Regions from separate parts of the Sporosarcina sp. P17b genome, predicted to be linked through region 3. Evidence: riboswitches for the same ligand, from Rfam matches in the RefSeq annotation. Region 3 holds a riboswitch; each other region holds the start of a gene.
The links. A riboswitch is a leader RNA that binds a small molecule or an ion and turns the genes downstream of it on or off. The one in region 3 is predicted to bind S-adenosylmethionine.

Region 1: linked by a shared signal. The riboswitch ahead of mtnK (S-methyl-5-thioribose kinase) and the one ahead of metK (methionine adenosyltransferase) in region 3 are both predicted to bind S-adenosylmethionine.
Region 2: linked by a shared signal. The riboswitch ahead of CSV76_RS14545 (MFS transporter) and the one ahead of metK (methionine adenosyltransferase) in region 3 are both predicted to bind S-adenosylmethionine.

The regions. Positions count from the first base shown of each region.
Region 1 covers NZ_PDYP01000017.1:13,746-17,031, reverse strand. Annotated here, with positions in the region: gene CSV76_RS14535 (2,3-diketo-5-methylthiopentyl-1-phosphate enolase) at 1-814, opposite strand, end outside; gene mtnK (S-methyl-5-thioribose kinase) at 814-2,019, opposite strand; SAM riboswitch class I at 2,093-2,195, opposite strand; gene CSV76_RS14525 (glycerol-3-phosphate dehydrogenase/oxidase) at 2,411-3,286, shown strand, end outside.
Region 2 covers NZ_PDYP01000017.1:19,151-22,436, reverse strand. Annotated here, with positions in the region: gene CSV76_RS14550 (2-hydroxy-3-keto-5-methylthiopentenyl-1-phosphate phosphatase) at 1-409, opposite strand, end outside; gene CSV76_RS14545 (MFS transporter) at 614-1,864, opposite strand; SAM riboswitch class I at 2,003-2,093, opposite strand; gene CSV76_RS14540 (molybdopterin-containing oxidoreductase family protein) at 2,258-3,286, shown strand, end outside.
Region 3 covers NZ_PDYP01000002.1:379,518-382,803, forward strand. Annotated here, with positions in the region: gene CSV76_RS03825 (DUF3891 family protein) at 1-707, shown strand, start outside; gene metK (methionine adenosyltransferase) at 750-1,961, opposite strand; SAM riboswitch class I at 2,138-2,257, opposite strand; gene pckA (phosphoenolpyruvate carboxykinase (ATP)) at 2,433-3,286, shown strand, end outside.

The sequences.
Region 1 (3,286 bases), on a different contig from region 3:
CTACCAATAACGAGTAAGAGAATCCGCCACCCGCTTGTCCCGCGAGAACGCCGGATAATGCGGAATGTGCCACAATCGGCAAACTGATATTGTTATTTTCACGCAGCGTTTGAAGTACATCCAAACCGTACGCGTGGACGTTGAATAATAACGCGTTCGCGCCAAGCGCTGCCGCCTGTTCCGCCTTGTCGTGAAGCTCATTCGTCCGTCCCGACAAGTTCACTGCATACAATGCCCGATTTCCGGTCTGTTCATAATGCCGATCGATAATGTCTTTTGCTGTTGTAATTCGCTTGTAAAACGGTGTTAATTCATTCTCAAAAAGAATTTCATCGTCTTTGATGAGATCGACACCGCCGGCTAACAGTTCTTCCAGTTGGGCTGAGAAAAAGGAAAGATCTCTTCCCATGACTCCCTTGAAGATGGCTTTCAGTAATGGGCGATCCATTACATTCAACTGCTCGCGAATCCCTTTCGTACCGAATCGTGGCCCTGGAAATTGTGCGAGCAATTGTTTGCCAAAATCCAAGTCGATTAATTCATAGCCTTCAAAAAAGGATAACTTGCCATAGACAGTCGTGAAAATCGCGGGAAGGTCTGCCGAATAATTAGCGGACGGATAAAAGATTTTCACCGTGTCCTTTACTTCCCCTTTTTCCACAGAAACAACTTCACCTTTATGGTGCTTCAATTGCTGCTGTTCAAGATGCGGAATGTCTGTCCAAGACCCAATTGTAAGCCCTAGGGCATGTTGCTCCGCTATTTTTTCTTGCTCTGGATGTGTCGGAAATAGATAAGTGGCTGTAACTCCCATTAAAATTCCTCCTTGTGATTACTGTCGATGAACCAGCTCTCCAATTCTTCCAAAGAGCGTATTGCGTGACGGTTAAGTATCAAATACTTTCCGAGCTCCAACACTTTTTTCCTTCTGGTCATTCTTTTTTGTTCATCTTCTTCATAATTCAAATCGTCAATTTGTGCAATACCTATGGAGCGGCGGACCAATTCGCACCCTGCATACCCCAGCATATCGGCAAATTTTCCGTCCATTACATGCGTCAGAAAACCCTCGAGTTGTGTATAAGGCTCATTGGATTCTTCTCTCCATAATTGGGCGAATGTATCGGTGTACGCATACCATGTTTCCCGCGCTTGTTCATAGCGCTTCGTTTGAAATTCAGGATGACCGATTCCATTTAACAACAAGCTTGCGATGAAATGCCCCATGTCAAATCCGAAAGGCCCAAAACAAGCAAACTCGGTATCGAATACAACTGTTTTGTCATCCCCCATGAATATTGCACCACTATGTAAGTCGCTATGAATGAGAGCATCCGCTTTCGTCATGAACTTATGTTTTAACTTCGCCACTTCCAGCTTTAACTGGTGATCTTGACTCAGAAATAACACATCATTTTTCAGGCCTTCTTCAAAGTAATTGCTGTCATGCGAATTGTAGGGACAATCGAAAGAAAGCTCTTCCGTCATTTCCCGCATGGCTGGATTTGTAAAAGAAGCATTCAATTCTTTCTTTACTTTTGGATCTAGGTAGAAATCGGACGTATAAAAAGTGGTTTTCGCACTGAATACACCTATGTCCTTCGCAAATACGGCAGATTCCGTCCCATTATTCAAAGCCGTGCGTCCCATTTCCATCGGATGCATGTCTTCCATCACAACAATTGCCATGATTTCATCCAGATGATGCACTTTCGGAACAGAACCGGGAATGATATTATCGTATTCCTGTAATACTTTTGCTTCTAGGACGACCCGGTCAATCGGAATAGGCATCGACTCCCCTACAATCCTCGCGTAAGGTACAGCCTGTTTGAGTATCAAGCTCTTCTGTTCCCCGGTTAATCGATAAACATGATTAATCTTCCCATCACTTACCTCCGTCACAATCACTTGTTCCTGTTCACTAAAGAAGTCACGCTTTTTAACATACTTCACAATTTCATTGATTTCTAAGAATGCATAGGTTGCTAGTTCCTGATGACTACTTGATATATTCATGTCATTTCCTCCTTCTGTATCGTCTATGATGATAAAAAAACCCCTTCAGTTAAGAAGAGGTTTTTCACACAACTTCTTATCTATCAGCATAAATGCTGTAAGAATTAGCACCGTGCTCAATTGAGTCGGTTGCCGGGCTTCATCGGGCTTTTCCCTCCACCTGCTCCTGATAAGAGTATATTTATTATTTTTAATTACCATTAGATTCGCACAACGCATATGAAATTATAGCATGACTCTTACCCATTGTCTATTTTATCGAAACCCACCAAATAGTTAAAACACTTTCTACATGTTACTATTTCTAAACCTTTTGTAAATCAATAGATTTAGTTATCTAAATTGTAGTATAATTAATGAACGAATACAATATGTGGAGGCTTTAAATAGAATGAGTGAACAACCTAATGGATTACAAAAAAATGAAGTGCTTGCAAGATTACAAGCGGAAGAATTTGATGTATTAATCATCGGGGGCGGAATCACGGGGGCTGGAATCGCCTTAGATGCAGCCAGTCGTGGAATGAAAACAGTACTTGTGGAAATGCAGGATTTTGCTGCAGGGACGTCCAGCCGTTCTACAAAAATGATCCATGGCGGCTTGCGATACCTGAAAAATCTTGAAGTGAAGATCGTTGCGGAAGTAGGTAAAGAGCGGGCGGTCGTCTATGAAAATGGACCCCATGTGACGAACCCAGAGTGGCTGCTTTTGCCAATTTATAAGGACGGTTCAATGGGTAAATTCACTACCTCCATCGGATTGCGCGTCTATGACTTTTTGGCGGGCGTGAAAAAAGAAGAACGAAAAAGCATGTTGACCAGAGAAAGAGCGTTGCATGCGGAGCCTAAACTCAAGCAAGAAGGGTTACTTGGAGCTGGCCGTTTCGTCGAATACAGATCGGATGATGCGAGACTGACGATTGAAGTGATGAAAGAAGCTGTTAGTCAAGGCGCAACTGTATTCAATTATACAAAAGTAACTGATTTTATTTACAATGGAGGAAAAGTTGCAGGCGTATGCGTGGTCGACCAGCTAAATGGCAAAATAAGTGAAATACGCGCAAAAACAATAGTGAACGCCGCCGGGCCATGGGTAAATACATTGAGGGAGAAAGACAACTCCTTGGATTCAAGGGAAATTCGTTTGACGAAGGGCATTCATCTCGTTTTTGACCAAAGTGTATTCCCTTTGAATCAGATTGTTTACTTTGACACACCGGATGGCCGGATGGTATTGGCAATCCCACGGGACGGGAAAACGTACGTT
Region 2 (3,286 bases), on a different contig from region 3:
GGAAGAGGATGTTGATGTGTTCTCCTGAAAAATCACTTTCGTTGCAATAGACTTGATTGAATGGCCCGAATGGTTCAAGCAATGGGTGAATGAAAAAGTCGATGCCGCCACTTACGATATAGAGCGGTATGTTTTTTTCGCGGGTAAACTGAACAAATTCACCAAAACCTTCCCTGATTTCCGCGTCCTCCAAAACGAACGACACGATTTGTTCTTTTTGGGAAGTGGGCAATAAAGCAAAGAGTTCTTTGACTCCTGTTTGAATCGACACCTTTTGTGCCATAATATCGTCCTTTATCTCTTCCCATCCAGCGGGAGCGAACTTGTCCATGATATTGATAATATTATCTTTCATCGTAATTGTACCATCGAAATCACAAAAAATTACTGGTTTAAACTCTGCACTCATCTATATGTCCTCCTACCATCTATCAATAAAACCTCTTCTATTATAAGAAGAGGTCATTGATACATCTTCTTATCTACAACAACACAAAGCAAGAAGTCACGCCGTGTCCCTCCACCTAGATAAGAAATCTCGTATTTATTTCAATTAATTGTGATTATTTCATCTATCGATAACTTTGTCAATCAACGCCCATCGACAGCGGTTTTAGGAAGTAATCGGAACGGCTTTTTCCCGCGCCTTTCCTTCTTCCTCTTCCGGTACACGAATGAATTTAACAATAATCGCACTCACTACATAGAGGGCACTGAAAATCCACACGACCCCTTCCGCTCCAACAAGCCCAATGAACGCCAAAGCGATTGCTGGTGCTACGAATGTGGACAGACCAGCGGCAAAGTTCAACACGGACATTGCAGCGCCTTTATCCTCACCTGCAACGGATGGTACCAGGGCACCGATTGGAACGTAGCCCGCTACCAAGCCGCCCCATATGAATCCAACAATGCTCGTCATGAGAATACTACCATTTGTAATTACCGGTATATAGAACAGAAGCGGCGTGAAAATCGCGCAGCCGATTCCACCGAACCAAATGATTGTGTTTTTCCAACCGAATTTATCCCCAATAAAGCCGAACACTAAATTGAAGATGATGTTTCCTAAGAAGAACGTTCCCCATAATTGCAACCATGCAGTTGTTTCAATGCCATGTTGCGCCATATGCATCGGTAAGAATACCGGGAATCCATAGACACTTAAACTATTGATAATTCGGACAACTCCACCTGCAGCAACCCGTTTGTTCGTTTTCAAAATGGTGATGCCTTTCAATAATTCGGTGACTGCTTCTTTTTTGTTCGCGAGTTTTTTCTTTTGGAACTTGTCTTTATTGATAACTAAAGCAAAGATCGCACCGAGACATACCCAGAAAATAGATGTCCACATTGTATTGATGTAACCAAGATGCTGGATTACGAAACTTGAATACCATGCGCCCAGCACCATCATTCCCGCACAAAACGCAAACCAAAACCAACCGACGGCAGAGCTCAATTTATTTTGCGGTGTCTTATAAATGACCCATGTCAGGAAGGAGTAGGCAAACAACGGATAACCGAAACCTTTAATGAAATACGTGAGAAGCATAACCGGGTAATTCATCGTCGAAAAACCGTACGTGATAAACCCTGCGGTACCGATTATGTAAACGGCTAAACCGATTGCCATTGTACGTTTTGGACCAAATACCTCTACACAGACGCCTGAAAACCAAGAAGACAGCGCGATCGAGATTCCGTATACTGTGAAAATGGCAGCTGACTGTTGAATGGTCAACCCGCTTTCAATCAAGAAAGGACTCAGCCAACCGGCTTCAATTCCGTCTCCCATCATGAACAGCATGACACCGAAAAAGCCCCATCCTAAGTTTTTCGTGATTCCGATTCTTTCTAACATAACACTCTCTCCATCTCTATCTCTAATTTTTCTGTAGCTTCAACTTAGGTTATATAAAATAAAAAAACCCTTTCCGAAAGGACGGAAAGAGTCGATGATAGTACATCATAATCACATTAAAAAATAAATGCTAAACCCTTTCTATCTCTCAAGCTACGCTTGCTGGATTTGGCACAATTATGTTGCCGAAGTTTCATAGGGCCAGTCCCTCAACTTCTCTCGATAGAAAATAATAATATGTAATTGAGTGAAAAATGTCGAATATCTAACTTATCAATTAACTGTATAGAATTTTCAATCTGAAGTCAACCACTTATTTTAACTTTCCAAAAAAATAGTTTAATATATGTTATACTATCTAGCATAAATCGTTTGTTTGAAAGGATATTTGATATGCATTCTTATATTGATGTAGAAAATGGTGTAGTCCCCTCGGTCTGTTCCCTTGATTGTCCAGACCAATGTGGATTGCTTGTTCACAAAGATGATGGGAGAATCGTTAAAATTGAAGGCGATCCGGACCATCCTGTAACAAAAGGAAGTATTTGTAACAAAGTTCGACATATGACTGAACGCATTTATGATCCAAAAAGGATTACAACCCCTTTGAAACGCGTTGGGGAAAAAGGTGATGGGAAATTTGTTCCAATCAGTTGGCAAGAAGCCATTACAACCATCACAGATCAGTGGAAAAAATTGATTTCAGAAGAGGGTCCGGAATCGATTCTTCCTTACAGTTTCTATGCCAATATGGGGAAACTTAGTTCCAAAGGGATGGATCGCCGTTTCTTCAACCGCCTTGGTTCGAGTCAACTGGACCGGACGATTTGTTCAGTCGCTGGCGAGGTCGGCTACAATTACACGATGGGCGGGCGTTTCGGAACAGATCCCGAGGAGATGACGGAAACAAAATTATTTGTTTTCTGGGGCATCAATGCTGTCAGCACCAATATGCACCAAATCATGATTGCGCAAAAAGCGAAAAAAAACTGTGCTAAAATCGTCGTTATTGACGTCCATAAAAATCAGACCGGACGCATGGCTGATTGGTTCATCCCCATTCTTCCCGGAACTGACGGAGCGCTTGCACTCGGAATCATGCATATTCTTTATAAAGAAAAACTGGTCAATCAATCGTTTTTGGAACAATATACAATCGGCTATGAAGAGCTCAGGGAACATGTAAAGCACTACGATCCCCAAACGGTTTCCGCCATTACGGGCGTGCCGAAGGAAGATATCTATGAATTGGCCCGGATGTATGGAACCGTCTCCCCTTCCATGATTCGCATTGGCAATGGGTTGCAGCATCATGATAACGGGGGAATGATGGTCCGGACAATTTCCTGCTTGCCTGCTTTGACAGGGCAATGGGAATTGAAAGGCGGAGGGGCCCTCAAATCGAATTCCGACTATTTGACG
Region 3 (3,286 bases):
GTGAATTAATGAAACACTGGAAAAAGGATATGTTTCCTGAAGATCAATGGCGTCATTCCGTATTGACTGCCATTCGTAACCACGACATCGGCTGGGCTCCTTTTGATAAACAGCCTTTTTGGAATGATGCGAAGTCGGTACCTTTTCGATTCACTGACTTCCCACTTCCCCCTAAAACAGTACTTTATCGTCAAGGAATCGATGATGTAGAAAAGATTGACCACTATGCAGCCATGCTTTGTAGTCTTCATTATGAACAGTTTATACAGAGTAATAACAAAAAAGAAGCTAAGCTATTTATCGAGGGAGAACAGAATCGTCGTGAACGATTGTGTAAAGAAATCAAGGGTTTTGATAAGGAATTATTTGAAAAGCATTTTGCTTTGCTTCAGCTTGGAGATAACTTTTCCTTATATTGTTGTGTGAATGATCCAGGTGTCGACAAAGCGAATGAACATGTATTCTTTCGCGACGGCATTCCTTCAACAGGCATTTTCCCTGCATTACCGATAGGACGAATTGGGATCTATTTTGCAGATCAGCACACTATTAAGGTGGAGGTTTATCCATTTCGCTGTTCGTTTGATGTGGAAGTGAAGCAAAAGAACGTGTTGAAACAAGATATTAAGGATAAAGGATTGCAAGTAGCTTATGAAGAGGCAGATTATGAATTGATTCCTTTTCATATTACGCCGGCAAATAAATAAAAAATGCAGAAAGAGGAAATGTTTTCCCCTTTCTGCACTCCATTATTGCTTCACACGTACTTTACTCGCAAGTTCTTTCAACGCTTCCACTTTATCCGTCTGCTCCCATGGCAATTCGATATCCGTGCGGCCAAAGTGACCGTATGCAGCTGTTTGTTTGTAGATTGGACGACGTAGGTCAAGCATTTTGATAATTCCTGCCGGACGAAGGTCAAACAATTCACGTACGAACTCCACTAATTGCGTTTCGGATAGTTTACCCGTGTCGAATGTGTTAATCGAGATAGAAACCGGGCTTGCTACTCCAATAGCATACGCCAGCTGAACTTCACAGTGCTCGGCTAATCCTGCTGCCACGATGTTCTTTGCGACATAGCGAGCTGCATAAGAAGCGGAACGATCCACTTTTGTAGCATCTTTACCTGAGAACGCTCCCCCACCATGTCGTGCATAACCACCGTACGTATCAACGATGATTTTACGTCCAGTTAGACCGGAGTCTCCTTGAGGACCACCAACGACGAAGCTGCCGGTAGGGTTAATGAAGTATTTCGTATGCTCGTCCAACAAGTTTATGGGAACGACTGCATCGATGACTACTTCTTTAATATCTTTCTCGATTTGTTTGAGTGTAGCTTCAGGATGATGTTGTGTGGAAATAACAATCGTGTCAATTCGCACTGGATTATTATCCTGATCATACTCTACTGTTACTTGTGTTTTGCCATCAGGACGCAAATAAGGAATTAGTTCTTCCTTACGTGCTTCTGCTAAACGTCGTGCCAATTTATGAGAAAGACTAATTGGTAAAGGCATAAGTTCCGGTGTTTCATTACATGCATATCCGAACATTAAACCTTGGTCACCTGCTCCGATGTCATCTATGTCTTCATCTGTCATAGACCCTTCACGCGCTTCAAGTGCCACGTTGACACTAGCAGCAATTTCAGGTGATTGCTCATCAATAGATGTAAGTACAGCAGATGTTTCGTAATCAAAGCCGTATTTCGCACGAACATATCCAATTTCCTTTACAGTATCGCGAACTACTTTTGGAATATCCACGTACGTTGTCGTAGTGATTTCTCCCATTACTAATACGAGTCCAGTCGTGATACTCGTTTCACATGCCACACGCGCATTTGGATCCTCGGTTAGGATCGCATCTAAAATTGCGTCTGAAATTTGGTCGCACATCTTGTCTGGATGGCCTTCTGTAACTGATTCTGATGTAAACAGTCGACGGTTTGTCATTTTGTTTCCCCCTATATTAAGCATCATGATACGGTACTCTCATAAGTCCCTGGTAAAGTTCCACGCCTAGACGTCAAGCATATACCATAAGGATTCAGGGCTAGACAATATAAAAAGCCCTTCACTCACATTCAATCCATGAGTAAAAGGCAAAATTTCACGCGCAGCACCTTTCACTCTTATCGTCCAAGGAATTAAACCTTGCTTCAGGTTTGGCACCTTCGCGCTAGACTACTGTCTATTGCAGGTTGCCGGGTTTCACAGGGCCTGTACCCTCCACCAACTCGGGATAAGAGTATCCGTTCATGTCACATCTTATTAAAAAGTTTGGATTTTGTCAATTTTTTTATTCTAAATCACTTGAGTTTTCCATTAGTATAGATTAATATTCTTAATGTGTTATACTATTTACGAATTAGGATATTCTTATCAAGATAAATAAATCGACTACGCAAAGGACGGTATGTAAATATGATATCTGCAAAAATTGATGATAGTTTAAAAAGTCTTCTTAGTGGAAGCAACGTGACGATCCAAGCGTCTGTAGCAGAATTAACGGAAAAAGCAGCAGCAAGAGGCGAAGCTAAACTTTCAGCAGACGGCGCAATTACTGCACGTACAGGCAAGTACACAGGACGCTCACCTAAGGACAAATTCATCGTTGAAGATGCAGTGTCTAAGGATAAAGTAGATTGGGGTAGCACGAACAGCCCAATTTCAGAAGAGATCTTTGATTCATTATACACGAAAGTCATTGATCATTTGAAGGAAAAAGACGAGCTCTTCGTTTTTAAAGGATTTGCAGGCGCGGATAAAGACTCCCAGTTGTCTATCCAAGTAATCAATGAATTAGCTTGGCAGAACCTATTCGTTCACCAGCTATTCATCCGTCCAACAGAAGAAGAATTACAAGCACACGAATCGCAATTCACAATTTTGGCTGCCCCTTCATTCAAAGCGGATCCAAAAGTGGATGGCACTAATTCGGAAACTTTCATCATCGTATCACTCGAGAAACGAATTGTTTTGATTGGTGGAACAGAGTACGCAGGAGAAATGAAAAAATCTATTTTCTCTGTTATGAACTTCTTGCTACCTGAACAAGGTATTCTTTCTATGCACTGTTCAGCAAACGTAGGTGAAGAAGGCGACGTTGCTTTGTTCTTCGGACTTTCTGGAACAGGTAAAACTACTCTTTCAGCAGATGCTAACCGTAAACTAATCGGAGACGATGAGCATGGCTGGTCTGATAACGGCGTATTTAACATTGAAGGTGGATGTTACGCAAAATGTATCAATCTTTCTGCAGAAAAAGAACCTGAAAT